Regions from separate parts of the Actinoplanes sp. NPDC023801 genome, predicted to be linked through region 3. Evidence: riboswitches for the same ligand, from Rfam matches in the RefSeq annotation. Region 3 holds a riboswitch; each other region holds the start of a gene.

Region 1 (5,666 bases), on a different contig from region 3:
GTACTGCGCGAGCTGAAGGCCGCGCTGCCGAACGTGAAGCTCAAGTGCTTCACCGCGACCGAGGTGCAGTGGTTCGAGAAGATCAGCGGCCTGTCGGCGAGCGAGATCCTCGACGAGCTGATGGACGCCGGGCTGGAGTCGCTGACCGGCGGCGGCGCCGAGATCTTCGACTGGGAGGTCCGGCAGCACATCGTCGACCACGACTGCCACTGGGAGGACTGGTCGCGGATCCACCGGCTGGCCCATGAGAAGGGCATGAAAACCCCGTCGACCATGCTGTACGGCCACATCGAGGAGCACCGGCATCGCGTCGACCACGTGCTCCGGCTGCGCGAGCTGCAGGACGAGACGGGCGGTTTCGCGGTCTTCATCCCGCTGCGCTACCAGCACGACTTCCACGACTCGAAGGACGGCAAGGTCCGTAATCGGATTCAGGAACGCACCACGATGGCCGCGCCGGCCGAGTCGCTGAAGACCTTCGCGGTGTCCCGCCTGCTGTTCGACAACGTGCCGCACGTCAAGAATTTCTGGGTGATGCACGGCCTGTCGGTCGCCCAGCTGTCCCTGAACTTCGGTGTCGACGACCTGGACGGCTCGGTCGTGGAGTACAAGATCACCCACGACGCCGACTCGTACGGGACACCGCAGACCATGCACCGCGACGATCTTCTTCACCTGATCTGGGACGCGGGTTTCCAGCCCGTCGAGCGGGACACTCGTTATCAGGTGGTACGCGAGTACGAGAAGGCGCCGTCGCTTGCCGAGCGCCGCAGCGAGCCCCAGAAGATCTGGGCCTGACACGGGAGACGGTGGGCCGATGACCCAGCAGAAAGACGCCGGCGGTCGGCTGGCGACCATCAGCGACCTGCTGGGTTCGGCGTTCGCCGGGCTGGCCGTCGGTGCCGCGGTCCTGCTGGTCTTCGAGACGGTGATGGCACTGACCGGCCTCGGCCGGTTCGGCGAGTCGAACGGCTGGCTGGTGCTGATTCTGCCCGTCTGGCTGTTCGTCGAGGAGTTCCGCGCAGAAGGCTTCGGTGCGCACCGCATCATGGTGGGTGGTCTCGGCGCGGGTTTCGGCGCCGCGGCCGGGATGACGGTGGCCGGCCTGGTGGCCGAGGTCGCTCCGCCCTTGGTCAGCGGCGGCTCCGGCGCGGTCACCGGTACGGTCGTGTACTGCCTGGTCTGGTTCTACGGCCTCCGGTGGCTCAGCCATCGGTACGGCTGAGGGAGAGAACACATGAAGCCCGCCGTCAAGTACGCGCTCGGCCGTCTCAGTCTGTTTCTGATCGTGTTCGCCGTGCTGATCCCGACGACGCCGCTCAACATCCTGGTCAAGGCGATGGTCGCGCTCATCGCCGCGTCCGGTCTGTCGCTGATCCTGCTGCGCCGCTGGCGGGACGAGGCGGCGGAGCAGTTCGGCGAGATCGCCGCTCGCCGGGCGGCGGAGAAATCGCGTCTGCGCTCGGCGCTCGCCGGTGACGACGTCGCGGCGACCGAGGGGGACCGGGTCACCGCTGCGGACATCGTGGAACACGCCAAACGCGACGCCTAACCGACCGGCATCACATCGATGCCGGGCTCTTGACAGCACGTAAGTCGAGTTATGTAGAGTTTCGGCCATGCCGAGAACCCCGCATGCCTCCCCGCAGACCTTGCGGCTCTTCGAGGCGCTGATGAAAGACCCGACGGCCTGGCGTTACGGCTATGACCTGAGCCGGGAGACCGGCCTCGCGTCCGGAACGCTCTACCCCATCCTCATGCGCCTCACCGAGCAGTCGCTGCTGGAGGCCGGCTGGGAGCCCTCCGATCAGCCGGGCCGTCCGCCACGCCACACCTACCGGCTGACCGGTGACGGGGTCGCGCTGGCCAAGGTCCGGCTCGCCGCGGCAGCCGGGCCGGCGGCACGCCGGGCCGCGGGCGTGTCGATCGTGAGGCCGGCATGAAACGGGTGGCCTATCGGGTTCTGCGTTTCGCCGTCCGTGGGCGCCGGGAGCGGGGCGGTCCCTGGGGCGAAGCGGTCCTGGCCGAGTTCGATCACGTGACGAGCACCGGGGCGGCGCTGCGCTGGGCGTTCGGCGGCCTCCGGGTGGCCCTGCGGGAGAGATATTCGTCGCACCCGGCCCGCTATCGCCTGGCAGCCATGGCCCTGGCAACTCTGGCGGCGGTCCCGTTGCTCGTCACGGTCCACTATGTGCCGAGCCACGCGATGGAGCCGACAATCACCGTCACCAGCAGGCACATCGTCGACCAGGTCGCATTCCGGGTGACCGGCATCGATCACGGGGACATCGTGGCGTTCTCGCCGCCGGACGCGCCGTCGTCCTACCGGGCGTTGAGCCGCGTCATCGGCGTTGCCGGTGATCGCGTCGAGTGCCGTGAGGGAAAGGTGCTGCGCGACGGTGCGGCGCTTGACGAGCCATATCTGCCGCTCGACGCCCAGGTGGCCGGGACCGAGTGCACCACGGTGACGGTTCCGGAGGGGGCGATCTACGTCCTCGGTGACAATCGGGATGCCGCGCTGGATTCCCGGCACTGGGGTGTGATCAGGGCGGACGAAGTCACCGGTCGGGTCATCGTCTGAGGCGGCTGCGGCCTCCGGCACCGGCGTGGGTTAGCGTTTCAACGACCGCGCCGCAGCGAATCCGGTGAGAAGCCGGAGCTGTCCCGCAACTGTGATCCCTCCGTCGGAGGTCTAGCCAGGTCGCCTGGACGCGGTCGCGAATCAGCGCTCTCGGGAAGGGGCGCCTCGCGGGCGGCGGCCAGCGTGGTCCCTGTCGGCGAAGCACCACAAGCCCGGCCGACAGGAGGACCCATGAAACGCCTGTTCACCGCTGCGATAGCGGCCACCGCACTGTTCCTCACCGGATGTGGGGGCGAGGAGTCACAGCCCACCGTCACCGGCTCCGCGTCCAGCGCGGCCTCGGCGTACCCGGTGACGGTCGGGGCCGTGACCCTCACCGCACGGCCCGAGAAGATCGTCTCGCTGAGCCCGACCGCCACCGAGATGCTCTTCGCCATCGGGGCCGGACCGCAGGTCACCGCGGTCGACGACCAGTCGAACTTCCCGGCGGAGGCACCGAGGACCGACCTGTCCGGTTTCAAGCCGAACGTCGAGGCGATCGCGGCCAAGGATCCCGACCTGGTGGTGGTCTCGGCCGACACCGACGGCCTGGTCGCGCAGCTGGGCAAGCTGGCGATCCCGGTGTTCGTGTCGCCGGCCGCGCCGACCATCGACGAGACCTACAAGGAGATCACCGATCTCGGCGTGCTCACCGGCCGCCAGGCCGACGCGACGGCGCTGAACACGAGGATGGCGTCCGAGATCGACGCGATCGTCAAGGCGGTCCCGGCCCGGAGCAAGCCGCTGAGCTACTACTACGAGCTCAGCCCGGATCTCTACTCGGCGACGTCGAAGACGTTCATCGGCTCGGTCTTCGATCTCTTCGGCATGACCAACGTGGCGGACTCCGCCGACCCGGACGGCAAGCTCGGCGGTTACCCGCAGCTCTCGCAGGAGGCGCTGGTCAAGGCGAACCCCGACACGATCTTCCTGGCCGACGTGAAGTGCTGCCAGCAGTCCCCGGCGACGGTCAAGGCCCGAGCCGGCTGGTCGTCGGTCACCGCGGTCACGAAGAACCAGATCTACGCCCTCGACGACGACATCGCGTCGCGCTGGGGTCCCCGTACGGTCGATCTGGTGAAGTCCGTGGCCGACGCGGTGGTCAAGGTCCCCGCATGATCCGCCGCACCGGCCGGATGCCGGGGCCGGGAGAGCCCGCCTCCGGGTGCCTGGTGTGAGCCGGGGCCGGCCCGCCGGGCTGCGTCCGGCGTGGCTGGCCGCGGGTGTCGTCACGGTGCTGGCTGCCATGGTTCTCGGCCTTGCCTTCGGCACGGTCTCCCTGCCGCCGGGGGGCGTCGCTCTGGAGATGCTCAACCTTCTTCCCGGGGTACGGGTGGACAGCGGCCTCACCGAACGCGAGATCGCCATCCTCACCCAGCTCAGGCTGCCGCGGGTGGTGCTGGGGCTGCTGGTCGGCGGCATGCTGGCCCTGGCCGGGGCCGCCTACCAGGGCGCGTTCCGCAATCCGCTAGCCGATCCGCATCTGCTCGGGGTCGCCAGCGGCGCCGGGCTGGGCGTGACAGTGGCGATCGTCCTGGGTGCCGGCGCGGGGGACGGCATGACCAGCCTGCCGATCGGGACGCCGGCTGCCGCGTTCGCCGGTGCGGTCGGTGCGGTGGCACTGACCTGGCTGCTCGGGGCGGCCGGCGGCCGGGACCGCTCCCCGGCGACGCTGATCCTGGCCGGGGTGGCGGTGTCGGCGTTCCTGTCGGCGGCGCAGACGTTCCTGCTGCAGCGGCACGTCGAGTCGCTGCGCGAGGTCTATTCGTGGCTGCTGGGCCGGCTCTCCACCGCCGGTTGGCACGACGTGCTGGTGATCCTGCCGTACGCGGTGATCACCAGCGCGATCGTCCTGGCGCAGCGACGGGAGCTGGACGTCCTGACCGTCGGCGACGCCGAGGCGACCAGCCTGGGCCTCCACCCGCAGCGCAGCCGGTACCTGCTGATCATCGCGGCGTCGCTGGGCACGGCGGCAGCGGTCAGCGTCTCGGGGCTGATCGGTTTCGTCGGGATCATCGTGCCGCACACACTGCGTCTGCTTGCGGGACCCGGCAACCGGGCGTTGCTGCCGCTGTCGGTGCTGTTCGGGGCGGCTTTCCTGACCCTGACCGACCTGCTGGCCCGGACCGCCGGCGGAGACGCGGAAATCCCGATCGGGGTGGTCACCGCGTTCCTGGGCGCGCCGTTCTTCGTGCTGATCCTGCGCACCAGCAAGGCGGAGCCGACATGACCGGGCGAGCGGATCCCGCGCACCAGCAAGGCGGAGCCGACATGACCGGGCGAGCGGATCGAGGCGGGCCGGCGGGGTCCGCCGGAGCGGTAGGGGTGGACGGACCCGCTCGGGCGGCCGCGATCGAGGTCGCGGGACTCACCGTGCGGCTGGATCAGGCGCTCATCGTCGACGGTGTGGATCTGAGAGTGGCCGAGGGCGAGTGGGTCACGGTCATCGGGCCGAACGGGGCCGGCAAGTCCACGGCACTGCGGGCCATCGGCGGGCTGCTCCCGTTCGGCGGGACGGTCCGGTGGCACGGGCGAGCCGTCGATGAGCTGCCCCGGCGGGAGCGGGCGAAGGCGGTGGCCACGGTTCTGCAGTCCCCGGTGGTGCCGCCGGCCATGCGCGTCTTCGACTACGTGTTGCTGGGGCGTACCCCGTACATCCCGGCTCTGGGTCGTGAATCCGCCGCTGACCTGGCGGCGGCGGACGAAGCTCTCGCCGCGCTGGACCTCGTGCCGTTCTCCGGACGTCGTCTGGACACTCTCTCCGGAGGTGAGAAGCAGCGGGTCTTTCTTGCCCGGGCGCTCGCTCAGGGGGCGGGGATCGTGCTGCTGGACGAGCCGACCAGCGCCCTGGACATCGGCCACCAGCAGGAGGTGCTGGAACTGATCGACCGGCTGCGCGTCGAACGGGGCCTGACCGTGCTCGCCACCATGCACGACCTGACGACGGCGGGGGAGTACGCCGACCGGATGGTGCTGCTCGCCGGTGGCCGGGTGGTCGCCGCCGGCTCCCCGGCCGAGGTGCTGACCGAGGCCAACCTGGCCGAGC
Region 2 (5,666 bases), on a different contig from region 3:
TCCGGACCGCCGGCCGGCTTTTGGGTCGGCGAAGACTTGCTGAGCTACGCCTCGGGGACGTCCCGCGGCTGTACGGATCACGCAGCGCGCCGGTAGGCGCGATCCGGGGCGTGGCCGGGCCCCGGCGGGGGCGACGACGGACCGCGGCGAACACTCGTGGCGTCCAGCTGTTCCAGGGGCATGACGTCTGCCGACAGCGCGGCGGCGAGCCGGCGGGCCAGGCCCAGCCGGATCGGCCCGGACTCGCAGTCAACGACCACGGTGGACACACCGGCCAGCGCCGATGCCAGCCGTAGCGGGTCGGGCCCGCTGGTGACGCGGCCGTCGGTGACGATCACCAGCAGCGGACGGCGACGCGGGTCGCGCCGGCGTTCGGTGGCGATCGTGGCGACGGCGGCCCGCAGTCCGGCGGCGAGCGGCGTGCGGCCGCCGGTCCGCAGGGCTGCCAGTCGCTGCACGCCCACCTCGTGGCTTGATGTCGGGGGCAGCACCACCTCGGCGTCGCTGCCCCGGAAGGTGATCATCCCGATCCGGTCCCGCCGCTGGTAGGCGTCTCGCAGCAAGGACAGCACGGCCGTCTTGACCAGTGTCATCCGCTTGCGTGCGGCCATCGAACCGGAGGCGTCCACGACGAAGAGCACGAGGTTCGCCTCCCGCCCGACGTGCACCGACTCGCGCAGGTCCCGCGGCTCCACCCGGATCCCCCGTACCGCACCGGCGGCGCCGGCCGCGCCGCCCTCAGAAGCACCGGCACCGTCGAGGGCGGGTCGGTCCAGGGCGGCTCGGTCCAGGGCGGCTCGGAGGGTGGCGAACAGGTGCGGAGCGCCGGAGATCTTGCCCTGCGGCAGCCGGGCACCCACGACGCGGCCGCGCCGGGCGAAGGCCGGGGAGCGCCGGCCGGCGTGACCGCCCTCGCCACGGGCCGCGATCCGCAGCGTGCGCGGACGGTACGCGGTTCCGGCGGCGGCCACCGCCCCGGACGGTGACCGGCCGGTGGCGGGGTCGTCGGTGGACGCCGACGGATCAGGTCCCGGCGAGGGTTCCCGGCCGGGGCCGGCGGGCATGTCGGACTCGCTCGGCGGGTGGGTGCTCCCGCCCGTACCGCCGGAGGGGTTCTGCGGGCCGGGAGAACCGCCTCCGCCGCCCGGGCCGTCGTCGTCGGGACCGTCGTCGCCGGAGGGGTCCGTGGAGCCCGGGACGCCCGGCGTCTCCGGTGGCGCGGCGTCCTCCTCCTCGGCCTGGCGTTCGGCCTCGGCCAGGGCATCGTCGAGTTTCTGTTCGTCGGTGCCGGGCGGGTCGAGCGGGTCGGTACGGCGCCGGTGCGGAAGGGCCAGCCGGGCCGCGTCGCGGACGTCGTCGGCGGTGACCCGGTCGCGGCCGTGCCAGGCCGCAAGCGTCACCGCGCAGCGGGCCACCACGATGTCGGCACGCATGCCGTCGACACCGTAGGCGAGGCAGACGCGGGCGATCCGATCGAGTTCGGCGTCCGGCAGATCCACCGACGGCAGAACGGCGCGGGCCGCGGCGATGCGCGCCGCGTAGTCACGTTCCTGCTGCTCGTAGCGGGCGGCGAAACCGGCCGGGTCGGCCTCGTAGGCGAGCCGGCGCCGGACCACCTCGGCGCGCTGGCGGGCGTCGCGGGGCGCGGCGACCGTGACGACCAGGCCGAACCGGTCGACGAGTTGCGGGCGGGGCTCGCCCTCCTCCGGGTTCATGGTGCCGACCAGCAGGAACCGGGCGGCGTGCTTGACCGAGACGCCGTCCCGCTCGACGTGGGCGCGGCCCATCGCGGCGGCGTCGAGAAGCAGGTCCACGAGGTGGTCGGGAAGGAGGTTGACCTCGTCGACGTAGAGGACGCCCCGGTGTGCGGCGGCCAGCAGTCCCGGCTCGTACGCCTTCACGCCGTCGCTGAGGGCCCGCTGCAGGTCGAGGGTGCCGACGACGCGGTCCTCGGTGGCGCCGACGGGCAGTTCCACGAGGCTCGCGGGCCGGTCGTCCGACGGCCCGCCCGGTGTGTGCGGGCCGTCGGGACAAGCGGGGTCGGGCGCGGCCGGGTCACAGGCGAACCGGCAGCCGTGCACGACCGTAACCTGCGGCAACAGGCTGGCCAGGGCGCGGACCACGGTGCTCTTGGCGGTGCCTTTCTCGCCCCGGACGAGAACCCCGCCGACGGCCGGGGACACCGCGGTCAGCAGCAGGGCGAGACGTAGGTCGTCGAGGCCGACCACAGCCGAGAACGGGTACGGAGTCGTCACCAGGATCCCTTCGGTGCGGGTGTCCACGCCCGCGCGTCGGTTGTCACGAGCGGCCGGAGTTCCTGGCTCCCGGAAAGCCCTGTCGACGAGCCACCGGTCACAGTGGCGGGACCGTCCCGGATTCGCACCGGGTTCCTCCGCTACCGCTCGCCGGTCACTCTTCCCGACCGGCCGGGCACCCGTCAACGCGGGGTCCGTCACGGCCGTCCCGCCGGGGCGAGCAACCGGCTGGGCGGGTTCGGTCACCACCGTCCCGCCGGGACGAGCAACCGGCTGGACGCCACCGTTGTCTCGGCGTCGATGAGACAACGGTGGCGTCCAGCCAGGGTTGATCAGGAGCGGACGGCCTTCTCGGTGCTGGGGAGAGGTTCCGGGGCGAGGCGGTCGAGTTCGGCGACGACGTCCAGGACGGCCAGGGCGGACTTCTCCACGAGCGGCCGCAGCCGGCGGTAGAACTCGGCGTCGTCCGGGTCGGGGCGGACCGGCCGGCCGGTATGCACCAGCGCGGCGGCCTGGTCGAGGTCGGGCAGTTCACCGAGGGCGTGCCGGCCGAGCAGGCAGGCGCCCAGCGCGGTGCCCTCGGGCACGTCGGCCACCGTGACCGGCAGGTCCAGGGCGGCGGCGAGCACGTCGACCCACAGTTTGGAGGCGGCCGCCCCGCCGGTGGCCCGGATCTCGGTGAGCGGGTGGCCCTCGGCGTCGAACGAGTCGCGGACCAGCGCCAGTTGCTGGCAGACACCCTCGACGGCGGCCCGGACGAGGTGCGGGCGGCCGTGCTCGCGGCGCAGCCCGAGGTAGGCGCCGCGCAGGCCGGGCCGCCACCACGGGGCCCGCTCGCCGAGCAGGTACGGCAGGCAGAGCAGGCCCTCGCTGCCGGCGACGACCCGGGACGCCTCCTCCAGCAGGGCCGCGTCCCGCTCGTCGGCGTCCTCGCCGTCGCCGCCGGGCATCAGGGTCTGCCCGGCCCAGCGGACCACCGAGCCGGCGTTGTTGACGGCTCCGCCGATCACCCAGCGGTCCTCGGTGAGGGCGTAGCAGAAGAGCCGGCCGGCGGCGTCGGCGGTGGGAACGCCGACGACGGTACGCAAGGCGCCGCTGGTGCCGAGCGACACCGCCCCGATGCCGGCCGGGGTGGCGCCGACCCCGAGGTTGGCCAGCGGCCCGTCGGCGGCGCCGATGATCAGCGGGGTGCCGGCGTCCAGGCCGGCGGCGGCGGTGATCTCGGTGCTGAGCCGCAGGGACGTGGTCGTCGGCACCACCTCGGCCAGTTGCGAGTGGCGTACCCCGGCGATCTCGACGGCCTCGTCGTCCCACCGCCGGGCGTGGATGTCGTAGAGGCCGGTGCCGGAGGCGATCGACAGGTCGACCTGGAACGGCCCGCCGGTGAGCGCCGCGACGATCAGCTCCTTGACCCCGCCCCAGCGCGCGGCGCCACGCAGCGTGCCGGGGTCGGTCTCGGCCCACCAGGCAAGCTTGGGCAGCGGCGACATCGGGTGGACCGGGGTGCCGGTGCGGGCCTGGAGCTCTCTGGCCCGGCCCTCGGCGACGATGCGTTCGCACTGCGCGGCGGCCCGGTTGTCGGCCCAGGTGACGACCGGCCCGGCCGGCTTGCCGTCGCCGTCCATCGGGACGAGCGCGTGCAGGAACGAGCTGAGACTGATCGCGATCACCCGGTCGCCGCGCTCACGGCAGGCCGCGGCCACGTCGATCAATGCCTTCCGCGCCGCGTCGGCGAGCTGGACCGGGTCGAGCTCGGCGCGGCCCGGAGCGGGCACGGCGAGCGGGTAGTGGACACTCGTCAGAGCGCGGATCTCACCATCCGGCCCCGCGGCGATTCCCTTGGTCGAGGTGGTCCCGGTGTCGATGCCGATCACGACGTCCATACGTCTCCTCCTGCCGCACTTCCCTGCCGTGGGAGCCTTTCATGCCCGCCGGGGCCACCGGCCAAGCCCTCCCCGCGGCGCACACACAGCAGCGCCCCGCCGGGAGTCCGGCGGGGCGCTGCTGAGGTGGATCCGGGTCAGCGCTGGTCGAGCGGCACGAAGTCGCGGACCGGCGAGCCGGTGTAGATCTGCCGCGGGCGGCCGATCTTGTTGGCCGGGTCGAGCATCATCTCGCGCCACTGCGCGATCCATCCGGGGAGCCGGCCGATCGCGAAGAGCACGGTGAACGCGTTGGTCGGGAAGCCCATGGCCTTGTAGATCAGGCCGGTGTAGAAGTCGACGTTCGGGTACAGCTTGCGGGAGATGAAGTACTCGTCGGAGAGCGCGATCTCCTCGAGCTTGAAGGCGATCTCCAGCAGCGGATCCGGCTTGTCCAGGGTGGAGAGCATCTCCTGGGCGGCCTTCTTCACGATGGCGGCGCGCGGGTCGTAATTCTTGTAGACCCGGTGGCCGAAGCCCATCAGCTTGACGCCTTTTTCCTTGTTCTTCACCCGGGTGACGAACGAGTTGACGTCTCCGCCGTCCTTGCGGATCTGCTCGAGCATCTCGAGCACGGCCGCGTTGGCGCCGCCGTGCAGCGGGCCGGAAAGGGCGTTGATGCCGGCCGAGACCGACGCGAACAGGTTGGCCTGCGCCGAGCCCACCAGGCGCACCGACGAGGTCGAGCAGTTCTGCTCGTGGTCGGCGTGCAGGATGAACAGCATGTCCAGGATCTTGGCGACCTTGGGGTCGACGTTGTAGTTGACCGTGGGCAGGCCGAAGGTGAGGCGCAGGAAGTTCTCGACGTAGTCGAGCGAGTTGTCCGGGTACGGCAGCGGGTGGCCGATGGACCGCTTGTAGATGTACGCCGCGATAGTCGGAAGTTTCGCCATCAGGCGGATCGCGGAGATGTCGACCTGCTCCTCGTCGAGCGGGTCGAGCGCGTCCTGGTAGAAGGTCGACAGCGCGGTCACCGCGGACGACAGCACCGACATGGGGTGCGCGTCACGCGGGAAGCAGGAGAAGAAAGTCCGCATCTCCTCCTGCAGCAGGGTGTGCACGCGGATCTTGTCCGCGAAGTCCTGCAGCTGAGCCGCGGTCGGCAGCTCGCCGTTCATCAGCAGATAGGAGACCTCCAGGAAGGTGCTCTTCTCCGCCAGCTGCTCGATCGGGTAACCCCGGTAGCGTAGAATGCCCTGGTCACCGTCGATGTAAGTGATCGCCGACTTGGTCGACGCGGTGTTCACGAACCCCTGGTCGAGGGTTACGTAACCGGTCTCCTTCAGCAGAGCACTGACGTCGATGCCGCCCGGCCCGTCGACGGCCTTCGTGACCGCCATCGACAATTGACCACCGGGGTGGTCGAGCTTGACATCCGTCATGTATTTCCCTCACTTCACCGGCAGATGTCCCAAAGATTTTGCCGTTCACCGTAAACCCTCAACCTGAATGGGTCATCAGGTGGCCACCGGTTGAGGCATTGGTCACC
Region 3 (5,666 bases):
GCGACAGATAGAGGCGGCCCTCCGGCGAGTTGACGTGCTGATAGAGGTTGAGGACCAGGTTGTTCGCCACGATCGTGTCGCCGGTGGCGAAGAACGCGACCAGCCGTGACACCAGGTGCTGTTCGGCGGGCGACAGCTCGGCAAGGTCGGCGAGGTCGGAGTGCAGGTCGACCTCCTCCACGGTCCACGTGTTCTTGATGGCGTCCTTGAACCGGTCGAAGAAGTGCGGATACTTCATCGGCCGCAGGGTCAGGTCCATTCCGGGGTCGAGCAGCATCACTGACAGGCCTCACACGATTCGGGGTTTTCCAGGGAGCAGGCTTCCGCGGCGGTCATTGCCGGGATGAGCGAGACCGGTGCGGCCGGCGCGACGGCGACGGTGGCCTGCTGGATCCGGGTCGCCGGGCGCGAACGCAGGTAATAGGTCGTCTTCAGCCCGGCCTTCCAGGCGTAGAGGTACATCGAGGAGACCTTGTTGATGGTGGGCGCGGCCATGAACAGGTTCAGCGACTGCGACTGGTCGATGTACGGGGCACGGGCGGCGGCCAGGTCGATCAGGGCGCGCTGCGGAATCTCCCACGCCGTGCGGAACAGTTCGCGGACATCGTCGGGCAGGTCGAGAATGCCCTGCACCGACCCTTCGGCCCGCTTGATCGCCTCGCGGATGGGGGCGGTCCACAGACCGCGGGACTTGAGTTCCCGTACCAGATAGGTGTTGATCTGAAGGAATTCGCCGGACATCGTCTCGCGCTTGAACAGGTTGGACACCTGCGGCTCGATGCATTCGTAGGCGCCCGCGATCGACGCGATCGTCGCCGTCGGCGCGATGGCGACCAGCAGCGAGTTCCGCAGGCCGTGCTCGGTGATCCGTTCCTTGACGGCGGCCCACCGCTCGGTCTGCACCGGCGTGACGCCCCACAGCTCCGGGTGCAGGTCGCCCTTGGCGGCGCGGGTCTCGGCGAACGCCGGGTGCGCACCGAAGCTCTCGGCCAGCGCGACGGAGGCCTCCAGCGCCGTCAGGTAGATCTCCTCCTGGACGCGCGTCGACAGTTCACGCGCCGCCTCGGAGTCGAACGGCAGCCGCAGGGTGAAGAACGCGTCCTGCAGGCCCATCAGCCCGAGTCCGACCGGCCGCCAGCGCGGGTTCGACGCGGCCGCCTGCTGCGACGGGTAGTAGTTGATGTCGATGACGCGGTCCAGATGGACGACCGCGGTCCGGACCGTCTCCCGCAGTTTCTCCCAGTCGATGCCGTCCGGCGTGACGTGCGCGCCCAGGTTGATCGACCCGAGGTTGCAGACCGCCGTCTCGTCGTCGTTGTTGACCTCGAGGATCTCGGTGCACAGGTTCGACAGGTGAATCGTGTTGCCCGGTTCACCGGTCTGGTTCGACAGCGCGTTGGAACGGTCCTTGAACGTCATCCAGCCGTTTCCGGTCTGGGCGAGCGTGCGCATCATCCGCCCGTACAGATCCCGGGCCTTGACGGTTCTGACCGCCTTCTTCTCCGCGGCGCGGTAGGCCTCGTCGAACGCCTCGCCGAACAGGTCGGGCAGTTCCGGGGCGTCCGACGGGTCGATCAGCGACCATTCGGCGTCGGCCTCGACCCGGCGCATGAACTCGTCGGGAATCCAGTTCGCCAGATTGAGGTTGTGGGTGCGCCGCGAGTCCTCGCCGGTGTTGTCGCGCAGTTCCAGGAACTCCTCGACGTCCGGATGCCACGGCTCGAGATAGACGCACGCCGCGCCTTTACGCCGGCCGCCCTGGTTGACCGCCGCCACGCCGGCGTCGAGCGTCTTCAGGAACGGGACGATGCCGTTCGACTTGCCGTTCGTGCCCCGGATCAGCGCCCCGCGGCCGCGGACCCGGGACCAGGCGATGCCGATTCCACCGGAGAACTTCGACAGTTTCGCGACCTGGTGGTAACGCTCGTAGATGGAGTCGAGCTCGTCCTTCGGCGAGTCGACCAGGAAACACGACGACATCTGGGTGTGCCGGGTGCCCGAATTGAACAGGGTCGGTGAGCTGGGCAGATAGGCCAGCGACGACATGAGCCGATAGAAGCCGATCGCCTCGCGGGCGTCCTTGGAGAGGCCGCAGGCGACCCGGAGCAGCCAGTACTGCGGGGTCTCCACGACCAGCCGCTCGTGCGGGTGGCGCAACAGGTAACGGTCGGCGACCGTGCGCAGGCCGAAGTACTCGAACCGCAGGTCACCGGTCACGTCGACGGCATCGTCGAGTTTGCGGGCGTTGCGGGCCACGAAGGCGGCGGTCTCGTCGCCGATCAGGCCGAGGCCGTGGGCGTACCGGATCGACTGGCTGAAGCTGGCCACACCCTGCCCGCGGACCTCCTTGTCGACGTAGGCGGAGAGCAGCCGGGCCGCGAGGCGCGAGTACTGCGGTTCCTCACCGATCAGCTCGGCGGCCGTCTGAATCGACAACTTGTCCAGCTCGGCGGTCGTCGCGCCGTCGTACAGGCCGCTGATGGTCCTGGTCGCCACCCGTAGCGGGTCCACTTCGTCCAGGTCGGAGACCCACAGCTCGACGGCCTTGACGATCTTGTTGACGTCGACCGGTTCCAGGTCACCGTTTCTTTTGCGCACCTGCATCACGTGCCGGCGTTGCTCCGGCACGCCCGTCTTCTGCGGCGTGAGTGTCATGCCTGCTCTCTCCTCGCGAGCTCGGCGCGCGGGGGCAGACACCATCGGTCCCCGGGCACACGGCCGCGAGGACACATCCGGCGTCGGCCGTCCCACGCGGCCTTCGACCGCCGCACACCACCATGGCGTACGGCGCGCTGGCAGGTCTTCGGACTCGCGGGCACGGCTGAAAGCCACCTACTGGCCGTCGCTTCCCAGGCTCGTGCGAGCCCAGTGCTCATCTGACGGCGGTCGTTCCCACTCACCGCTGCGGGGCAGTCCCGGTTTCGCACCGGGTTCCCTGTTGCCTCGGTCAGGTGTGTGACCACCTGACCGAACCAGCTGCGAGGAACACCATATATGGGCGGCTTCCGAAACTCCTAACCCAACATGCTGTGTTGACCATGTCACTCCCCCGCGATACCGGAGTGCCCTCCCCGGCGACGGGGAACGGGCGGAGAGCGGTCGGCTGCCGGGTCGTCACCTTCGCCGGAAAGTCGTCCGGCCGGTTCCGGTCTTCGGGTAGACATAGATCCATGACATATCCGCCGCCGCAGTATCACGGGGACGACGGGGAGAAGAGCGCCGTCTACCGGCCGGCCGGGACAGCCCCCGACTTCGTCTATCCGAACAACGGCACCCGGGTTCACTACCTCTCCAGCGGTGCCTCCACCGGAGGGCTTTTCGGCCTCTACCGCTGGGAGTGCGGGCCCGGCGTCACCGGCCCCGACCCCCATTTCCACCGTACGATCAGCGAATCCTTCTACATCCTTTCCGGCGTCATGAGCATCTATGACGGGAACCGGTGGATCGAGGCGGAACCGCACGACTGGGTGCACGTGCCGATCGGCGGCATCCACGGGTTCAAGAACCGGTCCGGTGAACCCGCCTCGATGCTGCTGCACTTCTCCCCCGGCGCGCCGCGCGAAGGCTATTTCGAGGGTCTCGCCGGCATCGGGCAGATGAGCGACGAGGAGAAGGCCGCCTTCTACCTGGAACACGACAACCACTGGCTGGACTGAAAACCCGGCTGGCTCTCACCGCCGTCTCAAGCACGCTGAGACAGTGGGAGCTGCCAGCCCAACAACCCAAGCTGGACCCCACCGCTGCCTCAAGCACGCTGAGACAGCGGTGGGGGCCAGCCGGAAGGGAAGGGGTGGGTGTTGGACTGGACGGCCACGTTGCCACGCAAACGGATGGGGGCCGGGGTTCTGCTCTGTGACGAGCAGGATCGGGTGCTGCTGGTCGAGCCCACTTACAAGCCGCACTGGGAGGTTCCCGGTGGCTGCGTCGAGGCTGACGAGTCGCCACGGGCGGCAGCGGCGCGGGAACTGCGGGAGGAACTCGGGCTCTCCGTACCGGTGGGACGGCTGCTGGTCACCGACTGGGTTCCGGCGCGCGAGGGGCGTACCGAAGGATTGATGTTGATCTTCGATGGCGGAATCCTCCTCGCAAGGGACGCTGCCGGTATCCGGCTGCCCGCCGAGGAGCTGCGGGGATGGGCCTGGTGCACCGGGCCGGAGGCGGAGGAGCGGCTGCTGCCGTTGCTGGCCCGGCGGGTCGCCGCGGCGCTGCGGGCCCGGTCGGGCGGCGGGTCCGCCTACCTGGAGGACGGATTCGGCGCCGCCTGAGAGGAAGCCACCTGCGAAGACGCCGCGTGCGAAGCCGCCTCCTCCACCTCGGCGAGGATTCTGGTCGCCCCGCTCGCGGTGGCCAGTTCCCGGGCCTCGGTGATCAGATCGGTGGCATCCCGGCCCTCGGCTGCCGCGATGTGGATCAGACCGACCAGGTTCGCCGCGACGCCGGTGGTGAATCCGGCCTCGCGGCGCAGCGTGGTCGACTCCTCCAGCAGGGCACGGGCGCCGGACAGGTCACCGGCCCGGTGCGCGGCCACGCCGAGGTGCCGCAGCGCGTAGGAGCGCAGCAGCGGGTCCGGGGCCAGTTCGGCGGAGCGGCGCAGGTATGGCACCGCCTCGGCGTCGTCGTGCAGGACGAACTGGTGATAGATGCCCGTCCAGCACAGCGCCTCGGCCTCGCCGCGCACGTCCCCGGCGCTCCGGTAGAGCGTGAGAGCCCGGTCCAGCAGAACCGGCTCCTCGCTGTGATCGCCGGTCCCGGTGATCAGGCGGGCGTGCGCCAGTTTCGCCCGGGAGAGACACAGGGCCGCCTCGAGCGCGGCCAGGTCCCGCTCGGCGGCCGTCAGCAGAGCCGGGTCGCCGGCGAAGGCGGCCCGGTCATAGGCGGCAGCGGCCCGGCGCAGCGCTGCCGGAACGTCGTGCGGCGCCGGCGCCTCGGCCGGTTGCCGCAGTTCCTTGCGCATCTGCTGGGAGGTGACCCGGTAACCGGAGGTGCGGTAGAGCTCGATGGCCACCGGGTTGGCGCCGAACACGTTGAGCTCCAGCGCGGCCGCCCCGTGCGACCGGGCCGCCGCCTCGCCGGCCGCGAGCAGTGCCCGGCCCAGCCCCTGACCCCGGCGGGACTCGATCACCTCGATGTCGTAGACGAACGCGCAGTCCGGGACCTCCCGCGGGTGGACGAGCCCGATCCACAGGCGGCCGATCGGGGATCCGCCGGCCTCGCCCGTCAGCAGCAGCATGCCGTCGGTCGCGGGGCCGTCGGGCAGGCGTTCGGCGGTTTCGGCGCGGGCCCGTTCGTAGGCGCCGTCCTCCGGCCAGTTCCCGGCTCTGACCTTCTCGGCGGCATAGCCGACGGCCAGTTCGTGCTGCCACTCGTCGTACTCCGCGGGGGTCATCGCACGGACGGTCACTTCGGTCGGCTGGGTCATCCGGAAATTTTATTCGCCGTATGTGTAGTAGACAGCCCCGCCCGTTCGTCATGTCGGTGTGAGCAATACGAGGAACCAGGAAACAGACCTGGTCACGGGTACGGGAGTGGCCGTCACGCTGATCGTGCCACTGCCGCCGGAGCAGGTGTGGAAGCTGATCACGGCGGTCGAGCGGATCGGCGAATGGAGCCCCGAGGCGACCGGCGGCCGCTGGTGCGAGGAGTCGCCGGGCCCGGTCCGTGGCGCG

Evidence for each region. A riboswitch is a leader RNA that binds a small molecule or an ion and turns the genes downstream of it on or off. The one in region 3 is predicted to bind cobalamin.
Region 1: it holds a riboswitch for cobalamin, as region 3 does, so the genes downstream of both, AB0G04_RS20835 (ABC transporter substrate-binding protein) here and AB0G04_RS42245 (ribonucleoside-diphosphate reductase subunit alpha) in region 3, are expected to answer to the same signal.
Region 2: it holds a riboswitch for cobalamin, as region 3 does, so the genes downstream of both, AB0G04_RS28185 (VWA domain-containing protein) here and AB0G04_RS42245 (ribonucleoside-diphosphate reductase subunit alpha) in region 3, are expected to answer to the same signal.

What each region holds. Positions count from the first base shown of each region.
Region 1 is NZ_JBFAAI010000011.1:69,042-74,707, forward strand. It holds gene mqnE (aminofutalosine synthase MqnE) at 1-798, shown strand, start outside; gene AB0G04_RS20815 (hypothetical protein) at 818-1,225, shown strand; gene AB0G04_RS20820 (DUF4229 domain-containing protein) at 1,238-1,552, shown strand; gene AB0G04_RS20825 (PadR family transcriptional regulator) at 1,620-1,943, shown strand; gene lepB (signal peptidase I) at 1,940-2,581, shown strand; cobalamin riboswitch at 2,592-2,724, shown strand; gene AB0G04_RS20835 (ABC transporter substrate-binding protein) at 2,813-3,739, shown strand; gene AB0G04_RS20840 (iron ABC transporter permease) at 3,795-4,850, shown strand; gene AB0G04_RS20845 (ABC transporter ATP-binding protein) at 4,973-5,666, shown strand, end outside.
Region 2 is NZ_JBFAAI010000017.1:191,417-197,082, forward strand. It holds gene AB0G04_RS28185 (VWA domain-containing protein) at 78-2,255, opposite strand; cobalamin riboswitch at 2,289-2,418, opposite strand; gene AB0G04_RS28190 (gluconokinase) at 2,588-4,138, opposite strand; gene AB0G04_RS28195 (citrate synthase) at 4,276-5,559, opposite strand.
Region 3 is NZ_JBFAAI010000046.1:31,795-37,460, reverse strand. It holds gene AB0G04_RS42250 (ribonucleotide-diphosphate reductase subunit beta) at 1-277, opposite strand, end outside; gene AB0G04_RS42245 (ribonucleoside-diphosphate reductase subunit alpha) at 277-2,655, opposite strand; cobalamin riboswitch at 2,777-2,992, opposite strand; gene AB0G04_RS42240 (cupin domain-containing protein) at 3,171-3,656, shown strand; gene AB0G04_RS42235 (NUDIX hydrolase) at 3,795-4,265, shown strand; gene AB0G04_RS42230 (GNAT family N-acetyltransferase) at 4,235-5,419, opposite strand; gene AB0G04_RS42225 (SRPBCC family protein) at 5,478-5,666, shown strand, end outside.